DNA from 2 places in the Kitasatospora sp. NPDC092948 genome. Region 1 is predicted to be linked to the other one. Evidence: predicted binding sites of a transcription regulator. Region 1 holds the regulator's gene; the other holds the start of a gene.
What was found. The regulator HrcA, encoded in region 1, represses chaperone genes, less so after heat shock. The targets are predictions, from matches to a motif close to TTNGCACTCNGNNNNNCNGAGTGCNAA.

Region 1 (4,307 bases):
GGCGAGCTCCTCCGGGGAGACCCCGCCCTCCGGTCCGACGATCAGCACGATCTCGCCGGCGGCGGGCAGCTCGGCCGTGGCCAGCGGCAGCGAGCCGTCCTCGTGCAGGACGGCGGCGAAGGAGGCCGCGGAGAGCAGGGGCAGCAGCTGTCGGGTGGTCATCGGCTCGTGCACCTCGGGGAAGCGCAGCCGTCGGGCCTGCTTGCCCGCCTCGCGCGCGGTGGCCCGCCACTTGGCGAGGGCCTTCGTGCCGCGGTCGCCCTTCCACTGGGTGATGCACCTGGAGGCCGCCCACGGCACCACCGCGTCGACGCCGACCTCGGTCATCGTCTCGACGGCGAGTTCGCCGCGGTCGCCCTTGGGCAGCGCCTGGACGACGGTGATCCGGGGCGCGGGCACAGCCTCCTCGCGGACGGCGGCGACCAGCACGTCCAGCGCGTCCTTGCCGTGCACCGCGGCGACGGTGCCGTCCGCGCCGAGGCCGTGCCCGTCGGCGAGGGTGACGGCCTCGCCGGGCTCCAGGCGCTTGACGGCGACGGCGTGCCGCCCTTCGGGGCCGTCGAGGCGGACGGTGGCGCCGGGTGCGGCGCCCGTCAGGTCGTCGACGACGAACACCGGTGCGGTCATCGGAACAGGAACCCTCTCACGGAGCGGACAACAAAAAACCCGGACCGGGAGCGGCATGCACCGCTCCCGGCCCGGAAGGAACAGGTCTCACCGGCCGTTGAAGGCGTCCTTCAGCCGGGAGAACAGGCCCTGCTGACCGGGCGCGAACTGGCCGGAGGGCCGCTCCTCGCCGCGGATCACGGCGAGCCGCCGCAGCAGCTCCTCCTGCTCGGGGTCGAGCTTGGTGGGCGTCTGCACCTCGACGTGCACTATCAGGTCGCCCCGGCCGCCGCCGCGCAGATGCGTGATGCCGCGACCGTGCAGCGGGATCGACTGGCCGGACTGGGTGCCGGGCCGGATGTCGACCTCCTCCAGGCCGTCCAGGGTCTGCAGCGGGACCTGGGTGCCGAGCGCGGCGGCCGTCATCGGGATGGTGACCGTGCAGTGCAGGTCGTCGCCGCGGCGCTGGAAGACGGCGTGGCTGGTCTCGGCGATCTCCACGTACAGGTCGCCGGCCGGGCCGCCGCCGGGGCCGACCTCGCCCTCGCCGGCCAGCTGGATCCGGGTGCCGTTGTCGACACCGGCGGGGATCTTCACCGTGAGGGTGCGGCGGGCCCGGACCCGGCCGTCGCCCGCGCACTCCGGGCACGGGGTCGGGACGACGGTGCCGAAGCCCTGGCACTGCGGGCAGGGACGGGAGGTCATGACCTGGCCCAGGAAGGACCGGGTGACCTGGGAGACCTCGCCCTTGCCGCGACACATGTCACAGGTCTGCGCGGAGGTGCCGGGTGCGGCGCCCTCACCGCTGCACGTGGTGCAGGTGACGGCGGTGTCGACCTGGAGTTCCTTGGTGGTGCCGAATGCGGCCTCCTCCAGGGTGATCTCCAGTCGGATCATCGCGTCCTGACCGCGGCGGGTGCGCGAACGCGGGCCGCGCTGGCCGGTCGCGGCGCCGAAGAAGGCGTCCATGATGTCCGAGAAGCCGAACCCGGCCGCCCCGGCACCGAAGCCGCCCGCACCGCCGCCGTTCGGCGACAGCGGGTCGCCACCGAGGTCGTAGACCTGACGCTTCTGCGGATCGGAGAGCACCTCGTAGGCGGCGTTGATCTCCTTGAACCGCTCCTGCGTCTTCGGGTCCGGGTTGACGTCCGGGTGCAGTTCACGGGCGAGGCGCCGGAACGCCTTCTTGATCTCGTCCTGCCCCGCGTCGCGTCGGACGCCGAGTACCGCGTAGTAGTCCGTGGCCACCAAATGCTCCGGTTTGTTCCGCCTCTAGAAGTGCTTGCGAGGGCTGCGTGAGGGTCTCACGCAACCTTGCTATGACTCGGCCAGGATCTGGCCGACGTACCGTGCCACCGCTCGCACCGCCCCCATTGTGCCCGGGTAATCCATCCGGGTCGGACCGATCACACCCAGCTTTGCCACGCTCTGGTCGCCCGAACCGTAACCGACGGAGACCACCGACGTGGAATTCAGGCCCTCGTAGGCGATCTCGTGACCGATCCGGACCGTCATCGCGGAGTCCGCGGTCTCACCCAGCAGGCGCAGCAGCACCACCTGCTCCTCCAGTGCCTCCAGCACCGGACGGATGGACAGGGGGAAGTCATGGCCGAAACGAGTCAGGTTGGCGGTGCCCGCCAGCATGATCCGTTCCTCGTTCTGTTCGGCGAGCGTTTCGAAAAGGACGGTCAGCACGGTGCTGACCGAAGGCCGGTCGGCCGGTTCGAAACCGGCCGGCAGGTCCTCCAGCAGAGTAGGCACCTCGGGCAGCCGACAGCCGCCCGCCATGCCGTTGAGCCTGGCCCGCAGGTCTCCCAGCAGGGCCTCGCCGACCGGGCCGGGACAGTCCACCATCCGCTGCTCGACCCGGCCGGTGTTGGTGATCAGCACCAGCATCAGCTTGGTCGGGGTCAGCGACACCAGTTCGATGTGCCGCACCGTGGAACGGGTCAGCGACGGGTACTGGACCACCGCGACCTGCCGGGTCAGCTGCGCCAGCAGCCGCACCGTACGGGCCACCACGTCGTCCAGGTCGACCGCGCCCTCCAGGAAGTGCCGGATCGCCCGGCGCTCCGGAGCCGTCATCGGCTTCACCTCGGCGAGGCGGTCGACGAACAGGCGGTAGCCCTTGTCGGTCGGGATCCGCCCCGCACTGGTGTGCGGCTGGTGGATGAACCCGTCCTCCTCCAGCGCCGCCATGTCGTTGCGCACCGTGGCCGGCGAGACGCCCAGGTTGTGGCGCTCCACCAGGGCCTTGGAGCCGACCGGCTCCTCGGTGCCCACGTAGTCCTGGACGATCGCGCGCAGCACGGCGAGCCGACGCTCGTCCAGTGGGCGCACGGACGAACGGGGGTCGATCAGGCGGCCGTCGGTCTTGCCGTCGTCCGGCATGGGGCACGCACCTCCGTCGTCGTCCGTTGAACCGGTGGTCGATCAACTCTGGCACTCAACTGGGCAGAGTGCCAGAACCGTACCTGCCAGTGTACGGCCCGGGCCTGATGGCAGGAACGGTCCGCCCACGTGATCCTCGACCGAATACCGGACCGGCCGATGCCCGGGGGCCGCCCGAGCCGCATTCCCATCGGATTCCCATCGTTTCGGATGGTGCCTACGGGCCCTGCCAGTGGCAGCATCGAAGGCGAAGAGGCGAAGGAGGAGCAGCGATGTCGGCGTCACGACAGCACTCCCGGTTCACCCCCGACCGCGGCCTGACCGGTCGGATGGTCACCACCATGTTCTTGATCGGCCTGCTCTACGTCGGCTTCACCGGGCTGCTGATCGTGCTGCTGCGCGGCGCCTGGCCGCTGGTGGTGCTGATCGCCGGCGGCCTGTTCGTCGCCCAGTTCTGGTTCTCCGACAAGATCACCGAACGGGCGATGGGCGCCCACCAGGTCTCCCCCGAGGAGTTCCCGCAGCTGCACGGCGCGGTGGACCGGCTGTGCGCGCTCGCCGACATGCCCAAACCGCGGGTCGCGGTCGCCCGCAACGACATGCCGAACGCCTTCGCCACCGGCCGGAACCCGGAGAACGCGGTCATCTGCGTGACCACCGGCCTGCTGCGCCGGCTGGAACCGGAGGAACTGGAGGGCGTCCTCGCCCACGAGCTCTCGCACGTCGCGCACCGGGACGTGGCGGTGATGACGGTGGCCGGCTTCCTCGGCGTACTGGCCGGCGCGATGACCCGGATCGCGCTCTACGGCGGAATGATGGGCGGCGGCAACCGCAACAGCAACGACTCCAACGCCGCCATCGCGATGATCCTCGTCCCGCTGGCCTCGATGGTGGTGTACGCGATCAGCTTCCTGCTCACCAGGCTGCTCTCCCGTTACCGCGAACTCGCCGCCGACCGGGCCGCCGCCCAGCTGACCGGGCGGCCCAGCGCACTCGCCTCCGCGCTGACCAAGGTGACCGGCCAGATCGCCGCCATCCCGACCGAGGACCTGCGCAAGGCCCAGCCCTACAACGCCTTCTACTTCGCGCCCGCGCTGAGCGCCAAGGAGACCGCCGCGCAGCTGTTCTCCACCCACCCGTCGCTGGAGCAGCGGCTCGCGCAGCTGTCGAAGATCTCCGCCGAACTCGGGCAGTGACCTCTTCCCGACCCCCGACGCAAGGAGCTCGACCCCGTGGGATTCCTGGACGCCCTGTTCGGCCGCAGCAAGCCCGTGAAGCCGGACCTCGACCAGCTGTTCGGCATCCCCTCG
Region 2 (4,307 bases), on a different contig from region 1:
CGTCCTGCGCGATCAGCCCGAGCACGAACTCGCTGCCGTCCGGCCACTGTTCGAGCCACCACCGCCGGTGGGTGACGGCGTCCTCGACCAGCGAGACGATCGCGGCGTCGGCGACGTCCCGCGCGGTGAGGTCGGCGAGGATCAGCGCACGCGCGTTGTGCAGGGCGGTTTCGATCTGGGGGCTGGCCATCCGCCCATTGTCCCAAAGCGCCGCGGAAAGCCGGAACGCCGCGAGGGCGGCCTCCCGAAGGAGACCGCCCTCACGGCGTGAGACTGACCGAACCAACCGGTGAGGTCGGATCAGAAGTCCATGTCACCGCCCGGCATGCCGCCGCCGGCGGCCGCAGCGGCCTTCTCCGGCTTGTCGGCGATGACGGCCTCGGTGGTGAGGAACAGCGCCGCGATGGAGGCGGCGTTCTGCAGGGCGGAGCGGGTGACCTTGGCGGGGTCGATGATGCCGGAGGCGATCAGGTCGACGTACTCGTTGGTCGCGGCGTTCAGGCCGTGGCCGGCGGGCAGGTTGCGGACCTTCTCGACCACGACGCCGCCCTCGAGGCCGGCGTTGGTCGCGATCTGCTTGATCGGGGCCTCCAGGGCCACGCGGACGATGTTGGCGCCGGTGGCCTCGTCGCCGTCCAGCTCCAGCTTGTCGAACGCGACACCGGCCTGCAGCAGGGCGACGCCGCCACCGGCGACGATGCCCTCCTCGACGGCGGCCTTGGCGTTGCGCACCGCGTCCTCGATGCGGTGCTTGCGCTCCTTGAGCTCGACCTCGGTGGCCGCGCCGGCCTTGATGACGGCCACGCCGCCGGCCAGCTTGGCGAGGCGCTCCTGGAGCTTCTCGCGGTCGTAGTCCGAGTCGGAGTTCTCGATCTCGGCGCGGATCTGGTTGACGCGACCGGCAACCTGGTCGCTCTCGCCGCCGCCGTCGACGATGGTGGTCTCGTCCTTGGTGATGACGACCTTGCGGGCGGTGCCCAGCAGGTCCAGGCCGGCGTTCTCCAGCTTGAGACCGACCTCCTCGGAGATCACGGTGCCGCCGGTGAGGATGGCGATGTCGCCGAGCATGGCCTTGCGGCGGTCGCCGAAGCCCGGGGCCTTGACGGCGACGGACTTGAAGGTGCCGCGGATCTTGTTCACGACCAGGGTCGACAGGGCCTCGCCCTCGACGTCCTCGGCGATGATGACGAGCGGCTTGCCGCTCTGCATGACCTTCTCCAGCAGCGGGAGGAGGTCCTTGACCGAGGAGATCTTGGAGTTGGCGATGAGGATGTACGGGTCCTCGAAGCTCGCCTCCATGCGCTCCAGGTCGGTGGCGAAGTAGGCGGAGATGTAGCCCTTGTCGAAGCGCATGCCCTCGGTGAGCTCGAGCTCCAGGCCGAAGGTGTTGCTCTCCTCGACGGTGATGACGCCTTCCTTGCCGACCTTGTCCATGGCCTCGGCGATGAGCTCGCCGATCTGGGTGTCGGCGGCGGAGATGGAGGCGGTGGAGGCGATCTGCTCCTTGGTCTCCACGTCCTTGGCCTGCGCCAGCAGCTGGTCGGAGACGGCGGTGACGGCCTTCTCGATGCCGCGCTTCAGGGCCATCGGGTTGGCGCCGGCGGCGACGTTGCGCAGACCCTCGCGGACGAGCGCCTGGGCCAGCACGGTGGCGGTGGTGGTGCCGTCACCCGCGACGTCGTCGGTCTTCTTGGCGACCTCCTTGACGAGCTCGGCGCCGATCTTCTCGTACGGGTCCTCGAGCTCGATCTCCTTGGCGATGGAGACACCGTCGTTGGTGATGGTGGGGGCGCCCCACTTCTTCTCCAGAACGACGTTGCGACCCTTGGGGCCGAGCGTGACCTTCACGGCGTCGGCAAGCTGGTTCATGCCACGCTCAAGGCCGCGGCGGGCTTCCTCGTCAAAGGCGATGATCTTGGCCATTAGAAGTGGTCCTCCGGGACACGGTCGACTGCTCGGACCAAGGGGGTGCCCGCGACGGACGGCCCAGGAGAACGCGGGTCATGTCCCCGTCGCTTCCGGGGCCTCACCGGCCCGGTCCGTTGTCACTCTCACGCTGTGAGTGCTAACGCCAATGATTAGCACTCGGGGGTGCCGAGTGCAAGCCCATTCGGCGTGCCCGACAGCATGCCCGACGACCCTCCCGGGAAACCCGCAGCCCGGCCGCGGAACGCCGGCAGGCCCGGCCCCGGACGCGTCGCGCCGGGACCGGGCCTGCCGGTCGCACCTGTCGTATGTGCGGTCTGCCGGGCCGTCAGGCGCCGGCGGCGCGGACCATGTCGGCCTGCGGACCCTTCTGACCCTGCGAGATCTCGAACTCGACCCGCTGGCCCTCTTCCAGGGTGCGGTAGCCGTCCATCTGGATCGCGCTGTAGTGGACGAACACGTCCGCTCCACCGTCGACCGCGATGAAGCCGTAGCCCTTCTCGGCGTTGAACCACTTGACGGTGCCCTGAGCCATTCCGAACTCCCCTTGTGCTGTGCTGGCCCTTCAGAGATCCGCAGGACGCGGACCCGGAGGTCTGGAAGACCGGCCTGTGGGGACTCCCCCCCGCACGGCGCAGCCTCTGTCGCGGCTGAATGTATCCGGATATGCGCCCTCTGCAACAGGCCCCAATTTTGCGGAAAGTCCGTACCCCGTAGGGGATATGACAGGGCGAAAGGTATGAGGCGCGACAATTGCCACCGGACATAACGGACGTGTCACCGCAAATCGCCGGAAGAATTCTGACGGCGGCCTGACAGATCGGGCGGTGAGCGGTCCGGCGCATGTCTCAGAGCGCGGGACGGGACGGGGCCTGCGCGAGGTTGCGGTGCGGGAAAAACGAGGATTGGAGCGGGCTTTGGCGGGGAACGGCTCCACCGGCACTCTACTCCTCCACCGGTCCCGGAATTCCAGCGACCCGCCGGGCCGGAATCACGGCTGCCCGCGCTCGGGAACAGACCCCGGCACCGATGTGCGAAGCCGCCGCCGGACCGCTCGGAAATCGAATTCCGGGGTCCGACGGCGGCAGGGCGAATGCGCGGGGGCGGCGTCAGCAGCCGCCGGCCACCGCCGGAATGATCGACACCGAGGCGCCGTCCTTGATCTCGGTCTCCAGGCCGTCGGCGAAGCGCACGTCGTCGTCGTTGACGTACACGTTGACGAAGCGGCGCAGCTTGCCGGTGTCGTCCAGCAGGCGGGCGGCGATGCCGGGGTGGTTGGCCTCCAGGTCCGCGACGACGGCGGACAGGGTGGCGCCCTCGGCGGTGACCTCGGCGGAGCCGCCGGTGTAGGTGCGCAGGATGGTGGGGATGCGGACGGTGGCGCTCATGGATCTACTCCTCGAAAACGTGTGGGGGTTCAGGCGGAGACGAGGCCGGCGGCGCGGAAGGACTCCAGCGTCGGGCGGATCACGGCGGTCATGCCGGAGTCGGCGACCGCGTCGAGGGTCTTCAGGCCGTCACCGGTGTTGATCGCGACGGTCTCCTTGCTCGGGTCGAGCTGCCCGGTCTCGACCAGCTTCTTCAGCACGCCGACGGTGACGCCGCCGGCCGTCTCGGCGAAGATGCCCTCGGTGCGGGCCAGCAGCTTGATCGCCTCGACCACCTGGGCGTCGGTGACGTCCTCGACGGCGCCGCCGGTGCGGCGGGCGATGTCGAGGACGTACGGGCCGTCGGCCGGGTTGCCGATCGCCAGCGACTTCGCGATGGTGTCCGGCTTGACCGGCTTGATCACGTCGCGGCCGGCCTTGAAGGCGGCGGAGACCGGGGAGCAGCCCTCGGCCTGGGCGCCGAAGATCTTGTACGGGCGGTCCTCGACCAGGCCGAGCTTGATCAGCTCCTGCAGGCCCTTGTCGATCTTGGTGAGCTGGGAGCCGGAGGCGATCGGGATGACGATCTGCTCGGGCAGCCGCCAGCCGAGCTGCTCGCAGATCTCGAACGCCAGGGTCTTGGAGCCCTCGCCGTAGTACGGCCGCAGGTTGACGTTGACGAAACCCCAGCCCTCGCCGGCCGGGTCGCCGATCAGCTCCGAGCAGAACCGGTTCACGTCGTCGTAGTTGCCGTCGATGCCGACCAGCTCGCCGCCGTACACACCGGCCATCACGACCTTGCCCTGCTCCAGGTCGTGCGGGATGAACACGCAGGACTTGAAGCCGGCCCGGGCCGCGGCGGCGCCCACCGCGCCCGCCAGGTTGCCGGTGGACGAGCAGGACAGCGTGGTGAAGTCGAACGCGCGGGCCGCCTCGATCGCGCAGGCCACCACCCGGTCCTTGAAGGAATGGGTGGGGTTCCCGGAGTCGTCCTTGATGTGCAGCTGCGCGGTG

Region 2: a site for HrcA is predicted at 2,079-2,105, ahead of groL (chaperonin GroEL). Genes of this name have one in related genera too.

What each region holds. Positions count from the first base shown of each region.
Region 1 covers NZ_JBIVPU010000004.1:128,671-132,977, reverse strand. The annotation lists gene ACIQF6_RS14145 (16S rRNA (uracil(1498)-N(3))-methyltransferase) at 1-627, opposite strand, end outside; gene dnaJ (molecular chaperone DnaJ) at 715-1,854, opposite strand; gene hrcA (heat-inducible transcriptional repressor HrcA) at 1,924-2,997, opposite strand; gene htpX (zinc metalloprotease HtpX) at 3,270-4,193, shown strand; gene ACIQF6_RS14125 (hypothetical protein) at 4,230-4,307, shown strand, end outside.
Region 2 covers NZ_JBIVPU010000003.1:72,372-76,678, reverse strand. The annotation lists gene ACIQF6_RS09900 (hypothetical protein) at 1-190, opposite strand, end outside; gene groL (chaperonin GroEL) at 301-1,923, opposite strand; gene ACIQF6_RS09890 (cold-shock protein) at 2,255-2,461, opposite strand; gene ACIQF6_RS09885 (ubiquitin-like small modifier protein 1) at 3,036-3,314, opposite strand; gene thrC (threonine synthase) at 3,344-4,307, opposite strand, start outside.